Regions from separate parts of the Pseudomonas vesperimontis genome, predicted to be linked through region 3. Evidence: predicted binding sites of a transcription regulator. Region 3 holds the regulator's gene; each other region holds the start of a gene.

Region 1 (6,027 bases), 690 kb from region 3:
ACTCCATGGCTTGGGCGCTGTACGCGATTCATCCGAGGAAGCCCTGGCTAAGTTTGCCCTGGGCATGACGAAGGTGGCCGCGCTTCAGTGGCTATCGGCAGACCAGGCTAGCCAAGTCATCGAGAACTTGAAGAAGTGGCACCAGCGCGTTCTTCGCGCCGCTAAATCTGACAAGGGGGATGCATGACCGACTTCCGAAGCAAAGGCCCTGAGCTGCTGATAGACCTGACTGAGCACATCGCCATTGCTCTGGCCGAACTTGTCTCAATGGAAAGCGCAAAGGCTCAGCACGTTGCGAAGGAAGTGTCAGACCGTATGGCGGCGCACTGGGGTGGCCAAAACATCTACTTCCCGATGGGCCAGTCGATCAAGCTGAGTCGCCGTGATCGGCAGATCTACGATGACTTCAACGGTTCCAACCACAGCGACCTCGCCCGCAAGTACGGAGTGTCGCTGCAGTGGATTTATAAGATTGTGAAAGCGGCGCGTAAGGAGGCGATCGCACACCGACAAGGTGATATGTTCAGCCCGGCCAGCGACGCCTGACCGGGCCTCCCGCCCATTGCAGTATCTGCAACTCTATTTAAAATTCCTCTCGTTAGAATCCCAGGCCGTGCCAGCTTGTCCCGGCTTATCTCACGTTTCTCCCTGGGAATATCTCGGTCTAACTCATCAAAGCGTTATCTCGGGCCTATCTCGAAGCTATCTCGAAGCTGGAGCGTTGTGGAGCGTGCCTGCTATTGCGCTTAACGTCGATCTGCAACAGATAAAAAGGACCTGGCGCAGGCCAGCCAACGGCAAGCCCAGGCATGAGCACTGCTTAGGCGACGCCAATAAAAACGGGGCTACCGATTTCTCAGTAGCCCCGCTTACGCGCTCACTGTCTAGTGCTAGTACTTGGTAAATAAACGATGCACGTTTAAAGCACCATGGCCGCTACCCAACCGAATACCAACAGGGGCAAGTTGTAGTGCAGGAAGGTCGGTACAACGCTGTCCCAAATATGGTTGTGCTGGCCATCGACGTTAAGGCCAGCCGTTGGCCCCAAGGTCGAATCAGAAGCAGGCGAGCCGGCATCACCCAGCGCGCCGGCGGTGCCCACGATGCACAAAATAGCCAGCGGGCTAAAGCCCAGTTGCAACCCCAGCGGCACAAAAATCGCTGCAATGATCGGCACGGTCGAAAACGATGAACCAATGCCCATGGTCACCAGCAAGCCGACCAGCAGCATCAGCAGCGCGCCCAGTGCTTTGTCATTGCCAATCAGTGCGGCTGAGCTTTCAACCAAGCTTTTCACTTCGCCGGTAGCCTTCATCACTTCGGCAAAACCTGCGGCGGCAATCATGATAAAGCCGATCATCGCCATCATCTTCATGCCTTCGGTAAACAACCCGTCAGCTTCTTTCCAGCGCACCACGCCGGACACCGAGAAGATGATAAAGCCCGCCAGCGCACCGATAATCATCGAGTCCAGCCACAGCTGAACGATAAAGGCGGCAGCAATAGCGACCCCGGCCACCAGCAGGCTTAGCGTGTTGTAGGCGACATCAACACGCTCGACCTGCTCGATTTTGCTGAGGTCATACACACGCTTTTTGCGGTAGCTAAACAGCACTGCAATCAGTAACCCGCACAGCATACCCAGCGCGGGAATAGCCATGGCATGAGTCACTTTTAGCCCGGTGACATCCACTCCGCCACTGGCCACATTGGCTAGCAAAATGTCATTAAGGAAAATTCCGCCAAAGCCCACTGGCAGGAACATATACGGGGTGATCAAACCAAACGTCAGCACACAGGCGATCAAACGGCGGTCAAGTTGCAGCTTGCTCAGTACATACAGCAGCGGCGGCACCAGCAGCGGAATAAAGGCAATGTGAATCGGTAGAATATTCTGCGAAGAAATCGCCACCGCCAGCAAAAGAGCGATTAATAACCACTTGAGCAACCCCGCACTTTTAGCGTCTTGTTTGCCGACCATCGACAAGGCTTTATCCGCCAACGCATGGGCCAAACCGGATTTGGCAATCGCCACCGCAAAGGCACCCAGCAAGGCGTAAGACAGCGCCACGGTAGCTCCGCCGCCCAAGCCTTTGTTAAAGGCCGCCAGTGAGCCCTCAATACCTAAGCCGCCGAGTAAACCTCCGGCCAATGCGCCAATAATCAAGGCCACCACCACATGCACACGGCATAAGCTGAGAATCAGCATGATTCCCACGGCCGCAACAACTGCGTTCATCCAATTACTCCCACTCTTGACTTAGTCTGCAAGGCCTTGGCCTTGCGTGTATGCACCGCCGGTTTGGCGAAGGGCGCGTACTCTGCACAATGCTGACCAACCTGTCAAAACAGCCGTAAATTATTTACTACAACGCGTAATTAATTTCTCTTACTCTCGTGCTTGCGGTTCTGCTGGTCTGTAATTTGCTGCTTTAATCCGCGTGAACTTAAAGAAAAGCGCTCAAGCGCCGATAGTCGCCGTAAGCCTCCTCCATAAAAGGTCCTGAAAATGCTGTTCAGCCGGCTCTCCATCCAGTTAAAAATTACCCTATTGGCAGGTCTATGCCTGCTGGCCATCGTTGCTGTGCTCGTTTCGGCTTCGGTCATTCAAGCCTCACGCAATGCCGAGCTGGTTAAAAAGACCAGCACTAAAATGCTTGAAGAGTCAGCGCAGCTGCGCATGACGGCGCGCAGTGAGTCCCAAGCGCTGCAGATACAACGCTATTTTATGGATGCTTACCAATACGGTCGCGGCGCGGCCACACAAGTACTGTTTATCCGCGAGCAGGCAGAAAAACGCTTTCTTGACGCATTTGATCTGCGTGAGGACTTAACCCGTCATGTGCGCAGTGCGCTGGAAGGCAACCGTAGCTTATTGGGCGTCTATGTCGCCTTTGAGCCCAACGCGCTGGATGGCAAAGATGAGCTCTTCCCCGACCAGGCCAACCTCGGCAGTAATGATAAGGGTCGTTTCTCGGTGTACTGGTCGCAGGGCGATAACGGCGAACTTAGCTCAGAAACCATGCCAGAAAAGGATCTAACCAACACCACACCAGGCCTCAGCGGTGCGCCCTACAACGCGTGGTACAGCTGCCCATTGCAGAAAAAACAGGTGTGCCTACTTGACCCCTATATTGATGAGGCGGATGGGGTGAAAATCTTAATGACCAGCATCGCCTTCCCACTGGAACAAGACGGTAAAGTCATTGGCGTTTTGGGTGTGGACATCAGCCTCGCCAGCTTGCAAGCGCTCAGCATCGAAGCTCACCAGGGCCTGTTTGATGGTGCCGGACACGTCAGCATCATCAGCCCAGCCGGCTTGCTGGCAGGTTATAGCCGTGACAGCAGCCTGCTGGGCGGTAAACTGGATAAAGCATTCAGCACACGGCACAGCGAGATACTCAGCCGGCTCGCCAGCAATCGCCCGGATGCCTCGCACTATGACGGCGCGCTGCAGGTGCTGCAGCCGCTGCTACCCATTCCTACTTCACCGCCTTGGGGCGTTTTAATTGAAGTCCCTGAGCAGGTTTTGCTTGCCCCAGCCGCTCGTCTCGAAGCCGAAATGGATGCAGTTGGCACGCGCAACACGGCTGTTTCCCTTGGCCTGGGTTTGGTTGTGGGGGTTATTGGCATTCTACTTATTTGGCTGATGGCATTGGGCGTTACCCGCCCGATACTTGGCGTAGCAGCCATGTTGGAAAATATTGCCAGCGGCGAAGGTGACCTCACTCGCCGCTTGGACTATGCCAAGCAAGATGAACTGGGCCAATTGGCCAGTTGGTTCAACCGTTTTCTCGACAAGTTGCAACCGATAATCGCTGACGTGAAACGCAGCGTGCAGGATGCCCGCAACACAGCCGACCAATCCGCCCTGATCGCCAACCAAACCAGCGACGGTATGCAACAGCAATACCGCGAGGTTGATCAAGTGGCCACGGCCTTCCAAGAAATGAGCGCCACGGCGCAAGACGTCGCGCACAACGCGGCCCAAGCAGCGGAAGCCGCGCGCACCGCCGACCAAGCCAGCCGCGAAGGGATTGATGTTATCGCCCAGACCACTTCAAGCATTGAGTTGCTCTCCAAAGAAATGAGCGTAGCCATGCAGGAAGTTGAAGGCTTGGCTGACAGCAGCGAGAAAATCGGCTCAGTGCTCGAAGTCATTCGTTCAATCGCTGAGCAAACCAACTTACTGGCCCTGAATGCTGCGATTGAAGCCGCTCGCGCGGGTGAAGCCGGACGTGGCTTCGCAGTCGTGGCCGATGAGGTGCGCAACTTGGCCAAACGCACTCAGGATTCGGTTGAGGAAATCCGTCAGGTGATTGAAGGCCTGCAAAGCGGCACCAAAGAGGTGGTCAGCACCATGCACAGCAGCCATCGCCAAGCCCAAGGCAGTGTTAGCCAAGTTGAACAAGCGGTGGCTGTGCTGCAACGCATCAGTCAGGCGGTCAGTGTCATTACCGACATGAACCTGCAGATTGCCAGCGCAGCTGAGGAACAAAGCTCGGTGGCCGAGGAAATCAACCGTAACGTGGCGTCTATCCGTGATGTTACTGAGTCAATTTCATCTCAGGCTGATGAATCAGCAAAAATCAGCCAGGGTTTGAATAAACTGGCTAACCACCAACAAAGCTTGATGGACCAGTTCCGCGTCTAATGACCAACACATGACACCACTGGACTGTTGTTCGGGTGGTTGTTTACGTGTGACGCAGGCTTGCAATCGTTAGCCTGCGTTTTTAATTTTTTGACGCGCTTATTTAGAGGTACACGATGCTCAAAATCGCTTTGGTGGCTGGGTCCAGCCGTAACAACAGCCAATCGGGGAAGGTCGCCCGCTTCCTTCGCCAGCGGCTTATTCAATTAGGTTATACCGACGATGCGCACAGCCGAGTCATTGACCTTGGCCTTGCGCCTTTGCCACTTTGGCCAGCTGAGGACAGTGGCCCTTGGGGGCTCTACAGCAAGCAATTGATTGCCGCAGACGCCGTGGTCATTATCTCGCCGGAGTGGAATGGCATGGCCTGCCCGGCCATCAAGAACTTTTTCATTTACGCTGGCAAAGCGGAACTGGCGCACAAGCCAGGGTTACTGGTGGGGGTCTCGTCAGGTGTGGGTGGGGCTTATCCGATCAGTGAACTTCGCGCCTCCAGCTACAAGAACTGCAGGCTCTGCTACCTGCCTGAACACCTGATTGTGCGTAATGTTGAGAAGGTCTTGAACACCCCCGCGCCGAGTAATGAAGATGATCAGCGCCTGCATGCACGCATCGATTATGAGCTGGATATTCTGGTTAAGTACGCGCACGCCCTCGTTCCGGTTCGCGCCGCTATCGACATGACGAACCCTGAGTTTGCCAACGGCATGTGAGCCTTGGGTTAAGCGTGCCTGAGTTCTCAGGTGCGCTTGAGCGGCAGCGTTACTCTAACGCGTAGACCGCCCAGTGGGTTTTCTGTTAGCTGCAATTGCCCGGCCCACGCATCGACAATGTCGCGCACGATGCCTAACCCTAAGCCATGCCCGGCCACCGCTTCATCCAAACGGTTGCCGCGACTGATGACCTCTTCGCGCTGAGTCGCGTCGATACCCGGGCCATCATCATCGATCAGCAATTGATAGCCTTCTGCTTGTCGGCTGATGTGTAACTGCACATCGCTGTCAGCCCACTTACAGGCGTTATCCAGCAAATTACCCAGCAGCTCCAACAGGTCTTCGCGATCCCAAGGCAAACGCAGCCCGGCTTCAGCCTGCCAGTTGAGTTCTAGGTGGTTGCCATGGATCATCGTCAGGGTCGAGAACAGTTCCGGCAGCTCATGCGCGCAATCGAAGTGCGCGCCCGGCAGTGCTTCCCCAGCCAGCCGCGCGCGGCCCAGCTCGCGGGCGATACGTTGTTCGATCTGTTGCAATTGCACGTTGAGGCTCTCGCGTAACTGTGGAAATTGCTTGAGCTCATCGCGGGTGGCTAAGTTGAATAACACCGCCAGTGGCGTTTTTAGGGCATGGCCGAGGTTACCCAAGCCATTGCGTGAA
Region 2 (6,027 bases), 1.4 Mb from region 3:
AAGGCCGCGACCCATCGCCAAGCTGTCGTATTCACCCGATTTACAGTTAATCAGCATCGTCGGCGAAAGGTCGGTGGCAACAATCTGCACGCCACCTTTGAGCTGACCCAGGTTAGTTTTTTCAAATTCATCGATGGTCATCGACAGCGAATAGGGCTCCTGCCCGGATGAACAGGCCGCCGACCAGATACGCAAACGCTGGCCGGGGCTGGCTTTGATCATTTCCGGAAAAACGCGGTTTTTCATCACTTCAAATGGGTAGGTATCACGAAACCATAGGGTCTCATTGGTGGTCATGGCATCCACCACCTGCTCGCGCAACCCGCTGCGTGGTTGGTTCTGCATACGCTGAACCAGTTCGCCCAACGTTTTAATACTGTTTTGCTCCATCAGCTTATTCAGCCGACTGGAAACCAAGTACTGCTTGTTAGTGCCAAGCAGAATGCCGCAGGCTTTTTCCAGAAAAATCCGGAACTGCTCGAAATCCAAATTACCTGTAGACACTCGCGAGGCCTCGACAAACATAGATTTAACTGAGGGCCAACCCCTCAGTCTCCTTCCGCAATGTTGATGCGCTCGGCCACACGTGCGGCGAGATCATCTGGGCGGAACTTGGCAAGAAAATCATCTGCACCGACTTTCTTCACCATGGCTTGGTTGAATACGCCAGAAAGCGAAGTATGCAGGATGATGTGCAGCTTTTGCATGCGCGGATCCGCGCGGATCTCTGCAGTCAGCGTATAGCCATCCATTTCCGGCATCTCGATATCGGAAATCAGCATAAGGAATTCTTCCTCAGGCTTACGGCCCTCAGCGACCATAGCTTTGAGGTAATCCAACGCTTGACGGCCGTCATTGAGTGCTACCACCTCGACACCGACTGTCTCCAAGCATCGGGTAACCTGCTTACGTGCCACTGATGAATCGTCGCAGGTCAGTACACGCTTGGTAACTGCACGTGCTTGAGTTTTAGCATCCAGAACGCCTTCAGAGATGACTTCAGAGGTCGGGGCCACTTCAGCCAAAATCTTTTCTACGTCGATGATTTCGACCATCTTGTCGTCAAGGTGGGTCACGGCCGTCAGATAATGATCGCGCCCAGTGCCCTTGGGCGGCGGATGAATCGACTCCCAGTTCATGTTGACGATGCGCTCAACCGATTGCACCAGAAAACCCTGAACCTTGGTGTTGTACTCAGTGATGATGACAAAACTGTTTTCGATATTAGCCAGTGGCGCGCTACCGGTCGCCATCGACAAATCAAGAATTGGGATGGTCCCGCCGCGAATACTGGCTACACCACGGACGACCGGACTGGATCTGGGCATGATGGTGAGTTTCGGGCATTGCAGCACCTCTTTCACCTTAAACACGTTGATCCCATACAACTGATTGCTGTTTAGACGGAACAGCAACAACTCTAAACGATTCTGCCCAACCAACTGAGTTCGCTGGTTAACCGAATCCATCACACCGGCCATACCCAAACTCCTTATTTGAGTAACAGATTGCTGTCAGCGTAGCAGGCGGCACGCGCCTTGCTAACTGACCCATATGAACATTGAAACGACAACTAAACGACGCTCTCTGGCAAAGTGCCGCAACTGGTTGGCAGTTGTACCTGCTTTGCTGGCAATCGGCTATAGCGCATTGGCCGCAGCAGACGCCACACGACCTGAACAACTTATCGGCGCTGCTGAGGTATTTCTTGAGCAAGCGGTGAGCGATTATTTACAGCGTAGCAATATCGCAGGCCGCCACGAGATTCAAATCAATCGGCTCGACCCCCGCTTGCGCTTAGCGGCCTGTGCGCAAGCGCTGACTACAACCTTGGAAAGCCCAACCGAGCCTATTGGTCGCGTCACCTTGCGGGTGCGCTGTGACGGTGCGGCACCGTGGACAGTGTTTGTCCCTGCACAAGTACGCTTATACCGCGAGGTGGTCATCGCCAACCGTCCGATGAAACGTGACAGCCTAGTGACAGAGATGGATATCGCGATGGCTGAGCGGGATGTTGGACTGCTCAATCAGGGCTACTTAACCGCGCTCAAACAGGCGCTCGGCAAAAAATTGACGCGTCCGCTGCAGCCCGACCACGTAATCGCACCGACTCACGTGCAAATAGCTGAAGCCATACGCAAAGGCGACCAGGTGGTTATTAGCGCGCGCAGCGGCGGCATGAGCGTGCGCATGCCTGGCGAGGCCTTATCGGACGGCATTATTGGCAAGCAGATCAGCGTGCGCAATCAACGCTCCAACAGGGTGGTGAGGGCGCGCGTAATTGGACCAGGGCAAGTTGAAGTGGCGATGTAGGCACGGTTTTTGTTAAGGATTTGTATAGTGCGTGAGCTGACGATCACCCGCACTGTGTTTAGACTGTCAGCTGACGCACACTTTTCCGGCCTAAAGTTATTCCATGCAATGCCGACAACAAGCCAAGCGTCCAAACTCTGTTAGAGGTTTTGCATCATGGTCATCGATATCAACCGGCTCAACAATGCCACAACCCCAGCTAACTCGGGGCGTGTAGGCGGTGCGCAGGCAGGCGGGCAAAAAGAAGCCATCGGCAACAAACAAACTAGCAACGTACCGAACCCCGTCGAGCAGGCGCAACAAACCAGCAAGAGCGGAGAATCCGTTCAGCTGAGTCGTGAAGCGCAACAACTGCAGAAAGTCAGCGAGAAATTGCGCGACCAGCCTGCCGTCGATAAAGGTCGCGTCGCTCAAATCAAGCAAGCGCTTGAAGACGGCAGCTATCAAGTTGACACCCAGCGCGTCGCCAGCAAACTGCTTAATTTCGAATCCCAGCGCTAGTCACAGGGCTATGCTGGGGTAATTGGTCGCCCACAGATACCTTATGCCATGCGCTGAAATATCTGTTACCCCGAAGAGCTCGCAATGCACGCCATCAGACTGCTTGAACTGTTCACCCTCGATATCGGCAGCGCTGAACAGTTGCTTGAATTAATTGACAGCGAATTCCAAGCCCTCAGTGATCGCCAATTGCCGCACCTGCAAAGCATACTTACTGAAAAACTCCCGCTGCTGACGCTGCTCGATCAGCACGGCAAAGAGCGCAGCCAACTGCTGATCAGTCTTGGCCTTAGTGCTGACCGCGTCGGCCTTCAAGCGTTGGCGGCCCAATCCAGCCAAAGCGAAGAGCTGTTGGAGCGCGGCGATCAACTCAACGCCCTACTCGAACGCTGCCAAGCGGCTAACCTGCGCAACGGCCGGCTGATTCGCTCCAGCCAAGCTTCAGCCAACAGCATGTTGGGTATCCTGCGCGGTAACGAAACCCCAAGCCTCTATGACAGCCGTGGCAGTGCCGCTAGAATCGGCCAGCAGCGCCCGCTCAGTCAGGCCTGAAACCAAAAAGGCATAAGGGACATGCTGTCATATAGCCAGTATGCTAGTGCCATAGAATTTGCCCGGAGAGTCACGGACCGTGTCCAGCCCTTTTAGCCAGGAAGAAGGCCCGCAGCCACCCAAGGTGCTCAAAGCACCGATGGAAATAATTGCTAATCTGCGCCAGCTGCAAGAAGACCACGATCCGCTGGTGATTACTTTTCACGAGCGCAATCAACGTTTTCAAAGCTATGTCATTGAGGTTGATCGCGATAAGAAATTGCTGGTTCTCGATGAGCTGATGCCAAGCGACGGTGAACGTTACTTGGTTAATGGCGAAGCGTTCAGTGTTGAAGCCTTCCATGAAGGTGTGCGCGTAGCCTGGAAGTGCGAGCAAACAGTGCGCATTGCTGAACATGGAGGCGCACGTTGTTATTTCAGCGCAATGCCACTTGAAGTGGTTTATCACCAACGGCGCAGCGCTTTTCGCGCGCCACTGCAACCAAGCGAATCGATCAAAATAGAGCTTTCAGGCGATAAGTTGCGCACAGCTTTACCTGGGGAGTTGCTAGACATCTCGGCCACCGGTTGCAAATTGCGCTTCGCCGGCACTCTTGGCAGTAATCTACAAGCCGGCCAAGTGTATGAGCGCTTTACCGCCAAGTTCCCGTTCGGCGCCATGACAACCGCCATCGAGGTGCGCCATGTGCAGTACGAAGAAAACTTGAATACCACTTTTATTGGCGCACGCTTTCATCGCATCAACGGCCAAGAACAGCGCTTGGTCGAACGCTTCGTCTTTCATTTGCAGCGTGAAGCGCGCCGCTTTGATAATGACGGGCTTTTCTAGCGCCGCTAAATCAGGATATTAAGCGTCGCCAGGCGCGCGAGATCCTCCGGCCGGTCTACATCCCACAATGCAGGCAGCAGCGCCGGAGTCCATTCAAGTTGCTGCAAGCGCTGTAGCGTCTGAGCGAAGACTCGCTCAGTGCCCCACGGCATATCACTGAATAAACTGGCGTCCACGCGGCCTAACCCTAGCAGTACATAACCTCCATCCTCGGCAGGGCCGATCACCACAGGCTGCTGGTGCAAGGCGCGGCAAGCGGCCTGCAGATAATCGCCGTCGATTGCCGGGCAATCATTGCCGATCAGTATCACCGCAGCGCTCTCTTTGAGCCCCAAGGTAGCAATGCGACGCATGCGCTCGCCTAGATCACCTGCAGGTTGCTCAACCAGCGTCCAGCCCAAGCGTTGCGCAAGTGCCCGCAACTCTGCGCTGGGTAAACCCTCTAGCCATAAAAAACGCTGGCTAAAGCCCTGCTCAGGTAACTGCAAGGCATGCTCCAATAACAATTGCTGCAAGTCGCAGGCACCTTGAGCACCGAGCGCCGGAATCATCCGCGTTTTCACTTGCCCCGCTACTGGGGCGCGGGCGAGCATATGCAGAGAAACAGACAGCGTCATAGCAACGATCCTCGGCGGTATTGGCGGGCTAGTTTTTCCGGGTTGGCACCGGCGTAATAGGCCAAGCGTAAGCACCACATCAGCAGCACCGTGCGCCAGACACCGTGTTGCAGCCAACGCCGGCTAGAGGTGATCAACGGCGGGCGCAAACAGTGCGGCCGAGCCTGCGCCTTCAAACGACGACACAGCTGCAAATCTTCCATCAACGGGATATGCGCGTAACCACCGAGCGCATCAAAACACGCACGATCCACAAAAATCCCCTGATCACCCGAAGCGATGCCGGTTAAGCGTGAGCGCAGATTGATCATCCAGCCAATCAGTCGTAATGCCGGTCCTGCTGGAGACAAGTGCACATCAAAGCGCCCCCACAGCGGACGCGACGCCAATGTGTGCTGCAAACGGCTAATGGCCTCGGCGCTCACACGCGTATCAGCATGCAAGAACCACAGATAGGTACCGCGGGCCTTAGCTGCGCCCGCATTCATCTGCACGGCTCGCCCGGGGCCAGTTTTCAGCAGCTGATCAACTCGACCATGCGCAACCTCACAGGTGCCGTCAGTACTACCACCGTCAACCACAATCAGCTCGGCACCCGCTGCACCCAAGGCCGACAGATCGTCCAGCAAAAACGGCAAAGCTTGCGCCTCATTACGTACGGGGATCACCACGCTGAGCAAAGGCGTCATGGCTGCTCAGCCCTTTGCGGCGCTGCGTCATCTGCAGTTTGTGCGCCGCTGTTGTCATGCATTTGCTCATGCACCACCTGCTCATCTACACGTGGGTCGAGCGCTGCGGTCAGCGGCGAACTGGTGGTGCTGTCTGGCATCGGTACGTGTTGCAACGGCGCATCGTCGACTTGGTGCAGGTGAGTCACTTTCGCCGGCCGCACACACAGCACTAAAATCAGTGAGCACGCGCTGACAAAGGCATACAGCATATTTGCCCCATAAAAACGCATCAGCACACCCGCCAGTAAAGGCCCGATGCTGGCGCCAACACCGAACGTCACCAGCAGCATGGCCGTAAGCGATACCCGCCGCTCGGCCTCGACATGGTCATTGGCCAGCGCCACCGCTAGGGGATAAAGGCTGAACTGCAGGGCACACACCAGAAAACCGCCGGCAAACAAAAACGGTAGGCTGACTTGCGGTAAAACTGCCAATGGCAACGCAGCTACGACCAACAAAGCTGCGCACGCACGGATCAAATACA
Region 3 (6,027 bases):
CTTGATCACCTCAGGCTCGACAAACCTACCTTTACCGTGAAGTTGATCGAGCAAGGCCTCAAACTCATCATCGGTAATATCACCACTCGCTGCCTCGGCAGGCTTAACGCTGGCAGCTGGAGCAACAGGTGCTGCTGCAGCCGGCGCCGCGAACTGGCCTTTGCCATGCAATTGATCGAGTAGTGACTCAAATTCGTCATCGGTAATTTCGTTACTGCCCGCCGTTGCAGGGGCCGGAGTTGTAGGCGCAGAGACGACTTCAGGCGCTACAAACTGACCCTTACCATGCAGCTGGTCGAGCAACGATTCAAATTCATCATCGGTAATTTCATCGCCACTGGCCGCGCTGGCCGCCGGCGCCTGCACATTATCCAGGGAGCCGAGTAACTGCTCGAACTCAGTGTCAGTTATGTCGTCAGCGACTGGCTCAGGTTCGGGTGCTGCAATCGCGTCAGGCAACGCGCTATCATCGGCGCCGCCTGGTTCAGCCATACGCGCCAAAGCGGCTAGTAACTCAGGGGTAGCAGGAGTCAGGCTGGTACGTTCGCGTACCTCAGTGAACATACTGGTGACGGCATCCAGTGCTTCCAGCACCACGTCCATCAATGCGGAGTCGACGCGTCGCTCACCCTTGCGCAGGATGTCGAAGACGTTTTCTGCGATGTGACAGCATTCCACCAACTCATTGAGCTGGAGAAACCCGGCACCGCCTTTGACCGTATGAAAACCGCGGAAAATAGCATTTAGCAGATTCTTATCGTCGGGTCGACTTTCCAGCTCTACAAGCTGTTCAGACAACAGTTCAATAATCTCGCCGGCCTCTACCAGGAAGTCCTGAAGGATTTCTTCATCGGCGCCGAAGCTCATAAGACGTGCTCCTAAAATCCCAGACTGGAAAGCAGGTCGTCGACATCATCTTGATTAGATGCGACGTCTTCACGCTTATCGGCATGAATCTGCGGACCTTCACCATGGGAAGGTTCTTTTTGTTTTTCTTGTTCGGCGCGGAGCATCTCGCGGTTGTGCTCAATGCCGGCAAACTGATCCACTTGGCTGGCCATTAGCACCAGTTTCAGCAGGTTACTTTCAACTTCAGTGACCAACTGGGTGACGCGTTTAATCACCTGCCCTGTTAAGTCCTGAAAATCTTGGGCCAGCATGATGTCGTTCAGATTGGCCGACAGTTTGGCGCCATCACGCTCGCTGCGATCGAGAAACGACTCAACCCGTTTAGCCAACTCACGAAAGTTGTCAGCGCTCATCTCGCGGCGCATAAATCGCCCCCAGTCAGCACTTAAACTATGCGCTTCATCGCTAAAACCATTGACCAGCGGGGTACTTTGCTCGACCAAGTCCATGGTGCGATTAGCCGCTTTCTCGGTCATCGTCACCACGTAATTCAAACGTTCAGTGGCATCGGTGATTTGTGAAACCTCGGTAGCATGCGGCATACGAGGGTCGAGTTGGAAATTGACGATGGCGTTATGCAGCTCTCGGGTCAGCTTGCCGACCTCATGATACAAGCCACGGTCGCGCGCCTTGTTCAGGTCATGTATCAGCTGTACCGCTTCACCAAAGTTGCCACGTTCAAGGCTGTCTACCAGTTGGCGAGCACTGTGTTTCAAGGACGACTCAAGATCACCCTGAGCGGAATCATTATGTTCCATAGAACCCTCATGGCAGACATCAGCCGTTGACGCGCTCGAAGATTTTCTCAATCTTCTCTTTAAGTACCTGAGCAGTGAACGGCTTAACTACATAACCGTTAACACCCGCTTGGGCGGCCTCGATGATCTGATCGCGCTTGGCTTCTGCCGTGACCATCAGTACCGGCAGCGTTTTTAGGCGATCATCCGCACGCACAGCGCGCAGCAAGTCGATACCGGTCATGCCAGGCATGTTCCAGTCCGTGACCAAAAAGTCAAAACTGCCGCTTTGCAGCATCGGCAGCGCCGTTACGCCGTCATCCGCTTCGGCGGTGTTGGTAAACCCCAAATCACGCAAGAGGTTCTTAATGATTCGTCGCATCGTTGAAAAGTCATCAACGATGAGGATTTTCATGTTCTTGTCCAAGTCGACCTCCGTACAGTCCCAAACGCACCCAGCGACCTGTGTGCGCCTTTAATCGTGAAATCGGCGAGCATTAACGTGCAATTCAGCGGGCACGCCATTCAGCTAGGCGGGCACGCAAGCGAGCAGCACACTGACTGTGTAACTGGCTTACTCGTGACTCGCTAACCCCCAACACTGCACCAATCTCTTTTAGATTTAATTCTTCATCGTAATACAGTGCTAACACTAGGCGCTCGCGCTCTGGCAAGCCAGCAATGGCATCTGCTAGGGCCGCTTGAAAACGTTGATCTTCCAAATCACGAGAGGGTTCAAGGTGATTGCTGCCAGCATCCTCATCCATCGCGCCGTGCTCGCCGTCCTGCAACAGGTCGTCGAAGCTGAATAGGCGGCTGCCTAGCGTGTCGCCAAGAATGCCGTAGTAATCTTCAAGACTCAATTCTAGTTCGGCCGCAACCTCTTGATCTTTAGCGTCTCGACCCGTTCTGGCCTCAACTTTCCTAATCGCGTCACTGACCATGCGGCTATTACGGTGCACCGAACGCGGCGCCCAATCACCTTTGCGCACCTCGTCAAGCATGGAGCCACGTATGCGGATGCCCACAAACGTCTCGAAACTGGCTCCTTTGCTGGAATCGTATTTTTTTGAAGCTTCAAGTAGGCCGATCATCCCGGCTTGAATCAAATCGTCAACCTGCACATTGGCCGGTAAGCGCGCCAGCAGGTGATAGGCAATGCGTTTGACCAGAGGCGCGTAGCGCTCGATCAACTGGTGCTGTGCGTCTTGCGCCTGCGCCTTGCTATACATACGTAGTCCAGAGGCTGCTGTCATAGGGCCGCGTCTGCGAGCGGTTGTTGCACCAAACGCTCAACGAAAAATTCCAAATGCCCGCGCGGGTTAGCGGGTAGCGGCCATGCGTCAACTTTTTGCGCGATGGCTTTAAACGCCAGCGCGCACTTGGAGCGCGGGAAGGCTTCGTAAACCGCGCGCTGCTTCTGTACCGCCTTGCGCACGGACTCATCGTAAGGCACCGCACCGACATATTGCAGGGCAACATCGAGGAAACGGTCTGTGACTTTAGTCAGCTTAGCAAACAGGTTACGACCTTCTTGCGGGCTGTGAGCCATATTGGCTAAAACGCGAAAGCGATTCATGCCGTGGTCGCGGTTGAGCAATTTAATCAGGGCGTAGGCGTCGGTAATTGAGGTTGGCTCATCACACACGACCACCAGCACTTCCTGCGCTGCACGCACGAAGCTGACGACGCCATCACCAATTCCAGCAGCTGTGTCGATGATCAATACATCCAGGTTGTCGCTAATATCACTAAACGCTTGGATTAACCCGGCATGCTGCATAGGCGACAGCTGCACCATACTCTGAATACCTGAGGCCGCCGGGACAATGCGGATACCACCCGGGCCCTGCAACAACACATCGCGCAGATCACATTCGCCACTGATCACATCTTCCAGAGTGCGCTTGGCTGTCAGCCCCAACAACACGTCGACGTTGGCCAAGCCAAGGTCGGCGTCCAACAACATCACTCGCCGACCTAGATCAGCCAGAGCTATCGCCAGATTGACTGAGACGTTGGTCTTACCGACGCCACCCTTGCCGCCGGTCACCGCAATCACCTGTACGGGATGCATACCCATAATTTCTAACACCTTGTCTAACGTCGACTGGAGCCACTTGATCGGTTAAGTACCGTCCCACCTAACAGCATGGCGCTTAACTGACGCGCTGTGTGGGCTGCTGGTACAGGTCGGCAAACATCTCCGCCATCGTATCCTCGCTCGGTTCTTGGGTCGCCTGCAGCCCAACGGCTCGGCTGACCAATTGATGACTGCGCGGGATCTGCAGATCATCAGGAATACGTGGCCCATCAGTTAGGTAGGCTACCGGTAGACGCTGGCTAATAGCCAGACCTAAAACCTCACCCAAGCTGGTGGCCTCATCGGCCTTGGTGATAATGCAACCGCTCAAACCACAACGCTTGTAACTATGGTAGGCGGCTTTGAGCACTTGACTCTGACTGGTAGAGGCCATAACCAGATAATTTTTTGCATTAACGCCTCGACTGGCCAGGGTTTCCAGTTGCATACGCAACGCTGGATCATTAGCCGGGAGACCCGCTGTATCAATCAGCACCACCCGCTTACGCGCCAGCGGGGCAAGGGCTTGAGTCAAGGACTGGCCTGGATCAACCAAGGTGACGGGCACATTAAGAATACGACCCAAGGTTTTCAGTTGCTCCTGCGCACCGATGCGGTAGCTGTCCAAACTGACCAAGGCAATATGTTGCGCACCGTATTTAAGTACATAGCGTGCGGCGAGCTTGGCTAAGGTGGTGGTTTTACCCATGCCGGCAGGACCCACTAATGCAATAACACCGCCGTCTTCCATCGGCTCCTGCTTCGGTGTTTTGATCGCATGAGCCAAATGCGCCAACAGCATGCGCCAGGCTTGGCGGGGCTCGGAAATAGTGGAAATGCGCTCAAGTAAAGCTTTTGCCAGCTCGGCAGATAAGCCCATGCGCTGCAGTCGACGCCATAAATTGGCTTGCTGCGGGCGACGCGTTTGCAGTTGCCCCCAAGCGATCGAACCCAACTGCACTTCAATTAATTCGCGCAAGCCATGCAGCTCGAAGCGCATGGCATCGAGAGCGCCCTGATCCGTTGTGGCAGTCGACGCGCGCGCCGGGCGCAAAACATCAGCAAAGCTAGCAACGGGCGCAGTGGCAACCGCGCCAAACAACTGGCGATCTTTACCGGCATCAACCTGAGCACGGGTTGTCAGCTCAGCCTGCGCGGTGGCGATCTTCGCTTGAGTTTTGCGCAATTCGGCTTCCAGTGCCGGATTAGGCTGGCGCGATGGCGCAGCGGGCACTTGGTAGTCCAATGCTGCCGTCAGCTCAACGCCACCAGCAACCCGGCGATTGCCTATGATCGAGGCATCGGCACCCAGCTCATCACGCACCAGCTTCATGGCGGTACGCATATCGGCGGCGAAAAATCGTTTGACCTGCATGGCCTGTAACCTCGGTTAGTTCTGACCCACCGTCGCAACGATGGTGACCTGCTTGTTATCCGGAATTTCCTGGTATGCCAGCACATGGATACTCGGAACTGCCAGCCGCGCGAATCGCGAGAGCATCGCCCGGACCGGACCGGCCACCAGCAGTATCACTGGTTTGCCGAGCATCTCCTGACGCTGCGCCGCTTCCACCAGGGATCGCTGCAGCTTCTCAGCCATGCCAGGCTCCAAGAGGATGCCCTCCTCTGAGCCTTGCCCGGCCTTCTGAATACTGTTGAGCAATATCTGTTCCAACCTAGGTTCTAAGGTGATCACAGGCAGCTCAAGCTCTAGTCCCACAATGCTTTGCACGATTGCACGAGCCAGCGCGACGCGCACCGCCGACACCATCGCGGCGGGATCTTGACTCTTCACTGCCACATTGGCGATGGCCTCGGCGATGGTGCGAATATCACGCACCGGCACCTGCTCTTGCAGCAAACTCTGCAAGACCTTGAGCAGGGTCGACAGGCTGATCATGCCAGGTACCAGCTCCTCGGCCAGCTTGGGCGAGCTTTTGGCTAGCAACTGCATCAACTGCTGCACCTCTTCATGGCCAAGCAACTCGTGGGCATGCTTGTGCAACACTTGGTTGAGGTGCGTGGCAACCACGGTACTGGCATCCACCACGGTGTAACCCAGCGACTGCGCCTGGTCACGCTGGCTCGGGTCGATCCACACCGCCTCAAGACCGAAAGCCGGGTCTTTAGCAGCAATGCCATTGAGTGGGCCAAACACTTGGCCGGGATTGATCGCCAACTCACGATCGGGATACACCTCTGCCTCGGCCACGCTGACGCCCATCAGGGTCAATCGGTAGGCGTTGGGCTGCAGGTCGAGGTTGTCGCGAATGTGCACCGAAGGCATCAAAAAACCCA
Region 4 (6,027 bases), 1.7 Mb from region 3:
CTTACTGCACTTCGCTAATGCGTGGCAGGTGACGCCAAGCGAGCTGGTGATGGTCGGTGATTACCGCTTTGATCTTGAGTGCGCCCGCGCGGCCGGAGCCCGCAGCGTATTGGTCAACCTGGCAGAAAATCCCTGGCCAGAGCTGACCGATCACTTTGCCTTAGATTGCCTTGCGTTGCAGCGCTCTCTTGGATGAAATTCACTACCACACTCACTGCTGCAGCGAGACAGTCATTAAGGCTGCGCTCATTGGTACTTGAACTGGCCTACTAGGGTTTGTAGGTCAACCGCCAGATGGGCCAGTTGGCTGCTGGCTTGGGCGGTCTGTTCGGCAGACTCGGTGACTCGTTCGGCGACGTCATTGATGTTGACCACGTTCTGATTAATCTCATCCGACACCGCGCTCTGTTCTTCGGCAGCGCTGGCAATTTGCGCGTTCATATCATTGATGCTGGTCACTGAGAGGGTTATTTTTTCAAGTGCGACGCTGGCCTGCTGGGCTTGGCTGACACTCTCGTGTGCGCGCGTCTGGCTTTGCTGCATGACGACTGCCGCCTCGCGTGCCGCATTCTGCAGCTGTTCGATTACAGTTTGAATCTCGACGGTGGATTGCTGGGTGCGTGATGCCAGGGTGCGCACTTCGTCCGCCACCACGGCAAAACCACGGCCCTGCTCGCCGGCTCGAGCAGCTTCAATTGCGGCGTTAAGGGCCAGTAGGTTGGTTTGCTCGGCGACTCCACGGATTACCTCAAGGACGCTGCTAATATTTTTGCTGTCGTCTTGCAAGCGGGCAATGACCTGGGCGGCACGTTCGACGTCGCTGGCGACTGCGCCAATCGCGCTCACTGCTTCGGCAACAACATGTTGGCCTTGAAGTGCTTGCTGGTCGGTACTGTTGGCAGAGCGTGCAGCCTCCGAGGCGTGGCGTGCGACTTCTTGCACGGTGGCAGTCATTTCATTCATCGCTGTGGCCACTTGTTCAATTTCGCCACGCTGTTTTGCTAAGTCGCGGTTCAGTTCATCGGTAATAGCCGACATTTCCTCGGCGGCAGATGCCACCTGAGTGGTAGAGCCTGCGACGTCAGCTACGAGCCTGCGGACTTTCTCGGCAAAGTGGTTGAAGGCCTGCGCCAACTCAGCCACCTCATCACGGCCGTTGATTGGCAGGCGGCGAGTGAGGTCGCCTTCACCAGCCGCGATGTCACGCATAGCGGCGGCGGCGGCACTTATCGGTTGGACGATGCTGCGCGCGATGAGCATGGCTAGCAGCAGACCAACCGCCAGAGCGATGACCGCCACAATAGCGGCACTATTGCGCGCACCAGCCAAGGCATCGGCGTAGTAGCTGCGGTCCATGGCGATTTCCAACAGACCCAACGGTTGGCCTGAGAAGTCCTTTATGGGCGCGGCAAATACGGCGACTGAGCGGCCGTCGAGTTCCGTCTGCAGCGTTACTGCTTTACCGTTGTAGGCGTCTTCACGCTGAGCGTTTGACAGCAGTTGGGGATTACTGAACGTACTGGCGAATGCGCTGTATTGGCCGGATGCTTGCCTGAGTATCAAGCCTACATCAACGTTGTAGCGTTGTTTGAACGAGTCGAAGAAGGGCTGTCCGAATGACAAGCCGAACTCCACCGAACCGACATGGCGGCCTTCGGCTTGAATCGGTGCTAAACCACGAATGCCAAGGCCGGCGACCCCTGACTCAATGCCATGTAAGGAGCGCTTCTGGGCATTGACTTGAATCACTGTCTTGCGGATAGCCGACAAATCATCACCGAACTTTGGCGGCTCATGCACACGCAGAAACGAGGTCGCCGGCGCTTGATGGAACTGGAATTGACGCAGGTTGTACCGCCCCGCCATGTTCGCAAAACCCGGTACGAACATAGCAGTAAGGCGCTCACGATCACCGTCGGCCATAGCCTGTTGAACGTCGGGGATGCCAGCCACCAGCGCCGACAATTTTTCAGACATGACGCCTTCCGATTCAATCGCGGTAGTGATGTTATTGAATAAGCCTCGCAGTTCGCGTTGTTCAGCTTCGGCGATCACATTGTTAAAGCGGCTTAAAAAAACTGTCAGCAGGACTGCGACGGTTACAGCCAGCAACAACACCAGGCTGATAGCGATGCGCTGACCAATTTTAAAATTGCTGAACATGGCTGAAGCTCCAAATAGTAAGAGTCATCACTGTCATAGTGTGGAGAGTTAGTGTGCATGGTGTTGGGCGCGGGCTTGCCCAAAAGTTTTCGGCTATTGAGGGCATATCTTTAATGCTCAGCCCGTGCCGGCCTGGCATGCGCTCAGTGTTGTCCATATCGGTTTGAGACGCAGCGGAGTATCGCTAGCTGACGCGCCCAGCCAAGTCTTTGAGGATCGGGCAATCGGGGCGGTCGTTGCCTTGGCAGCTGTCTATTAGTTCTTTGAGGGTGTCGCGCAAGCCGCTGAGTTCGTTGATCTTGCGTTCCAGCTCATTGATATGGGTGGCGGCGAGCGCTTTAACATCGGCACTGGCGCGCTCACGGTCCTGCCACAGGGCCAGCAGCTGACTGACTTCGGCCAAGGAAAAGCCGAGATCACGTGAGCGTTTGATAAAAGCCAAGCGATGCAGGTCCTGCGCGCTGTACTGGCGGTAGCCACCTTCTGTGCGGTAGGCGGTGGGCAGCAGATTGATGCTTTCGTAGTAGCGAATCATCTTGGCGCTAAGGCCAGTCTTCTTTGCCGCTTGGCCGATATTCATGGGCGTTTCCTAAACGATGTTCAGAGGCTGTGGCCGGCCACGCAGGCTGCACGTCACGATAATTATTAAGGGTTGCCTCGGTACATTCGCCAGTTTTACCGATGGCGCTGATGGGTTGCGCCGTTCAGCTGTTATGGCGGCCGATTGAACTGCCTGCGCTCAACCCATCCTAGGGTTTGTGGCTGCGATCCTGAGGTTTCCAGGTTTTAAGCAGTAAAGCATTGCTCACCACGCTGACGCTGGACAGGGCCATGGCGGCGCCGGCCAGCATCGGGTTAAGCAAACCCGCTGCTGCTAGGGGAATACCAATCAGGTTATAAGCGAAGGCCCAGAACAGGTTTTGCCGGATTTTGTTGTAGGTGCGTTTACTGATATCCAGCGCGTCGGCCACCAAGCGCGGGTCGCCGCGCATCAGGGTAATGCCGGCGGCATGCATGGCCACATCGGTGCCGCTGCCCATGGCGATGCCAACATCAGCGGCGGCGAGAGCTGGGGCATCGTTGATGCCGTCGCCGACCATGGCCACCACCGCGTCTTTTTTCAATGCTGTGATGATTTCAGCTTTATTTGCCGGCAATACTTCAGCATGCGCGACGGTAATACCAAGCGCCTTGGCCACGGCATTAACGCTGCCGCGGTTGTCGCCGCTGATCAGGTGGCTGTCGATACCCTGCTCAGAAAGCGCGGCAATGGCTTCTGCTGCGCCCTCTTTGAGGGTGTCGCCAAAGGCAAATAAACCGAGAACCTGTGGTCGCGGCGCCAGTTCCATCAGCCACGACAAGGTGCGGCCCTCGGCTTCCCACTCAAGTGCTTGGGCGACAAGCGTCTGGTTCTGCAGCCAGTGTTCTTCCAGCAGGCGTTTGTTGCCCAGCGCCAGCTGACGCTCGCCAATGTGCCCAGCAATACCGCGCCCGGCCAGTGCTTTGCTGTCGCTGACCTCAGCCAGTGTCAGCTGCTGTTCCGCACATTCATCCAGTACCGCTTTAGCCAGTGGGTGTTCGCTGCCGCGTTGCAGTGCGCCGGCCAGTTGCAGCAGGTGCGTGGTGTCGCCGTCGACGGCTTGCAGGTGGGCGATGCGCGGCGAGCCTGAGGTTAGCGTGCCAGTCTTGTCGAAGGCCACTAGGTTGACCGAGTGGGCGATCTCCAGCGCTTCGGCGTCTTTGATCAAAATGCCATGACGCGCGGCCACGCCGGTGCCGGCCATGATGGCGGTCGGGGTCGCTAAACCAAGGGCGCACGGGCAGGCAATCACCAGTACGGCCACGGCGTTGAGCAGCGCCGTCTCAATACCTGCGCCCAGTGCTAGCCAGGTAATTAAAGTGGCCAAGGCAATCAGCAAAACACTGGGCACGAAGATCCGGCTGACTTTATCCACCAATTTTTGGATCGGTGCTTTAGCTGCTTGAGCGTCTTCAACCAAGCGAATAATGCGTGACAGCACAGTTTCTGCACCGAGGGCGGTGGTTTCGATCAGCAAGCGACCTTCACCGTTGATCGCCCCGGCAGTCACCGTATCGCCCGGTTGTTTCGGCTGCGGCAGGCTCTCGCCGCTAATCAGTGCTTCATCGGCATGGCTCTGGCCTTGCGCTACCAATCCATCGACCGGGAAGCGTTCGCCGGGCTTAACCACAATACAGTCGCCCAGCTGCAATTCATTCAGTGCGACCCATTGTTCGCTGCCATCGCGCAGGCGTAAAGCGCGCTCCGGGCGCAAGGCTTGCAGAGCGCGGATGGCGCTGCTGGTTTGGCGTTTGGCGCGGCTCTCTAGGTATTTACCGAGCAGGATCAGGGTGATGATCACCGCCGAGGCTTCGAAGTACAGGTGCGGCATGCCATTGGCTGGGGTCACCGCCCACTGATACAGGCTTAAGCCGTAAGCGGCGCTGGTACCGATGGCGACCAGTTGGTCCATGTTGCCCGCTTTGGCCCGCAGCGCACTCCACGCCGCGCGGTAGAAGCGTGCACCGAAAATAAACTGCACCGGCGTGGCCAGAACGAACTGCGCCCACGCCGGTAACATCCAATGCAGGCCAAAGGGCGCCACCAGCATGGGCAGCACTAGGGGCAGCGTCAGGGCGATGGCCAAGAACAGCATCCAGCGTTCGCGTAGCAGCTGTTTGGCGGCCGTGGCTTGGGTAGTTTGTGAGTCGCCAATCCGGCTGGCGTGATAACCCGCCTTGCTCACGGCCTGCAGCAGAGCGGTTATGTCGCCCGCGTTTAGCACCTGCAGTTGCGCCCGCTCGGTGGCCAGGTTGACGCTAACTGAGAGCACACCCGGCTGCTGCGCCAACGCGCGCTCGATGCGGCCGGCGCAGCTGGCGCAGGTCATACCGCTGATGGCTAATTCCACGCGTGCGCTGGGCACGCTGTAACCGGCGGCGCTCACGGCATTCACCAGTTGCTCCAGGCTGCCGGCGGGCGCTTCGATGCGCGCGTGTTCGCTGGCCAGGTTGACACTGACACTGGCGACGTCGGCCACTTTGGCCAGCGCGCGCTCTACTCGGCCGGCGCAGCTGGCGCAGGTCATGCCGGCGATTGGTAGGTCAACGCTGATGAGATGAGACATGTAGTGCCCTCCATTGGACTGCGCTAGAGGATCAACCTTGCCACCTAGGTAAGGTCAAGGGCTGTTTTATGGCTTGACCTTACCCCGCTAGCAGGGAGGACACTGTGCGCCTCAATTAGTTAATGCAGGTGCTGAGTGATGCAAACAACGAGCGTTCACACATTTCGGGTCGAGGGCATGACCTGCGACCATTGTATTAAAGCAGTGACCGACGCCGTGCTGGCTCGTGATGCCGCTGCGGATGTCAGGGTAAAAATCCAAGGCGGCGAGGTCACGGTGGGCAGCCACCTGGCCAGTGATGAATTGATTATCGCGATTGCCGAAGCCGGCTACAGCGCAGGCTTGGCGTGATCAGCAAGTGAAGGCTCGTGGGCTGGCCAATCGCGGATCAGCCCACGAAAGCAGGCATCGACCATCGGCGCGGTGTCATGCAGCGGGTCAAACAGCGTAGGGTCGCGCAGCCAGTCGTGAAACAAGCCTACCAGTAACGCATGCACCGAGCGCGCTGCCAGGCGCGGACTCAGCCCCGCATGCAAGCGCGGGCTGACGGCTGGGCTGCTGAACTGCTGCTCGCAGAGCTCGATAAACAGATTGATAAAGGCCTCATGGCGCTCTTCAGCCTCGCGTAACTCCTCGGTGAACTCGCAACGCCGTAGCAGCACCGTGAAGATGCGGCGTTTTTGTTCGTCCCGGGCCAAGTTAGCAATGGCCTCGATGC

Evidence for each region. The regulator FliA, encoded in region 3, starts transcription of late flagellar genes. The targets are predictions, from matches to a motif close to CTAAAGTTTNNNNNNNNNNNGCCGNTAA.
Region 1: WF513_RS09155 (methyl-accepting chemotaxis protein) is a predicted target of FliA. The motif match lies at 2,448-2,475, and genes of this name have one in related genera.
Region 2: flgM (flagellar biosynthesis anti-sigma factor FlgM) is a predicted target of FliA. The motif match lies at 2,404-2,431, and genes of this name have one in related genera.
Region 4: WF513_RS13970 (methyl-accepting chemotaxis protein) is a predicted target of FliA. The motif match lies at 2,250-2,277, and genes of this name have one in related genera.

What each region holds. Positions count from the first base shown of each region.
Region 1 is NZ_CP149803.1:1,911,689-1,917,715, forward strand. Features, by position in the region: gene WF513_RS09140 (regulatory protein GemA) at 1-187, shown strand, start outside; gene WF513_RS09145 (Mor transcription activator family protein) at 184-546, shown strand; gene WF513_RS09150 (Na+/H+ antiporter NhaC family protein) at 920-2,239, opposite strand; gene WF513_RS09155 (methyl-accepting chemotaxis protein) at 2,510-4,654, shown strand; gene WF513_RS09160 (NAD(P)H-dependent oxidoreductase) at 4,771-5,367, shown strand; gene WF513_RS09165 (sensor histidine kinase) at 5,394-6,027, opposite strand, start outside.
Region 2 is NZ_CP149803.1:2,631,419-2,637,445, forward strand. Features, by position in the region: gene cheR (protein-glutamate O-methyltransferase CheR) at 1-504, opposite strand, end outside; gene WF513_RS12545 (chemotaxis protein CheV) at 549-1,481, opposite strand; gene flgA (flagellar basal body P-ring formation chaperone FlgA) at 1,555-2,313, shown strand; gene flgM (flagellar biosynthesis anti-sigma factor FlgM) at 2,470-2,814, shown strand; gene flgN (flagellar export chaperone FlgN) at 2,899-3,366, shown strand; gene WF513_RS12565 (flagellar regulator YcgR PilZN domain-containing protein) at 3,446-4,195, shown strand; gene WF513_RS12570 (TIGR04282 family arsenosugar biosynthesis glycosyltransferase) at 4,201-4,812, opposite strand; gene WF513_RS12575 (TIGR04283 family arsenosugar biosynthesis glycosyltransferase) at 4,809-5,501, opposite strand; gene WF513_RS12580 (MFS transporter) at 5,498-6,027, opposite strand, start outside.
Region 3 is NZ_CP149803.1:1,222,367-1,228,393, reverse strand. Features, by position in the region: gene WF513_RS05795 (chemotaxis protein CheA) at 1-867, opposite strand, end outside; gene WF513_RS05790 (protein phosphatase CheZ) at 879-1,667, opposite strand; gene WF513_RS05785 (chemotaxis response regulator CheY) at 1,687-2,061, opposite strand; gene fliA (RNA polymerase sigma factor FliA) at 2,156-2,902, opposite strand; gene fleN (flagellar synthesis regulator FleN) at 2,899-3,729, opposite strand; gene flhF (flagellar biosynthesis protein FlhF) at 3,806-5,104, opposite strand; gene flhA (flagellar biosynthesis protein FlhA) at 5,120-6,027, opposite strand, start outside.
Region 4 is NZ_CP149803.1:2,934,832-2,940,858, reverse strand. Features, by position in the region: gene WF513_RS13975 (HAD family hydrolase) at 1-196, shown strand, start outside; gene WF513_RS13970 (methyl-accepting chemotaxis protein) at 247-2,163, opposite strand; gene cueR (Cu(I)-responsive transcriptional regulator) at 2,348-2,743, opposite strand; gene WF513_RS13960 (heavy metal translocating P-type ATPase) at 2,913-5,309, opposite strand; gene WF513_RS13955 (heavy-metal-associated domain-containing protein) at 5,448-5,660, shown strand; gene WF513_RS13950 (TetR family transcriptional regulator) at 5,639-6,027, opposite strand, start outside.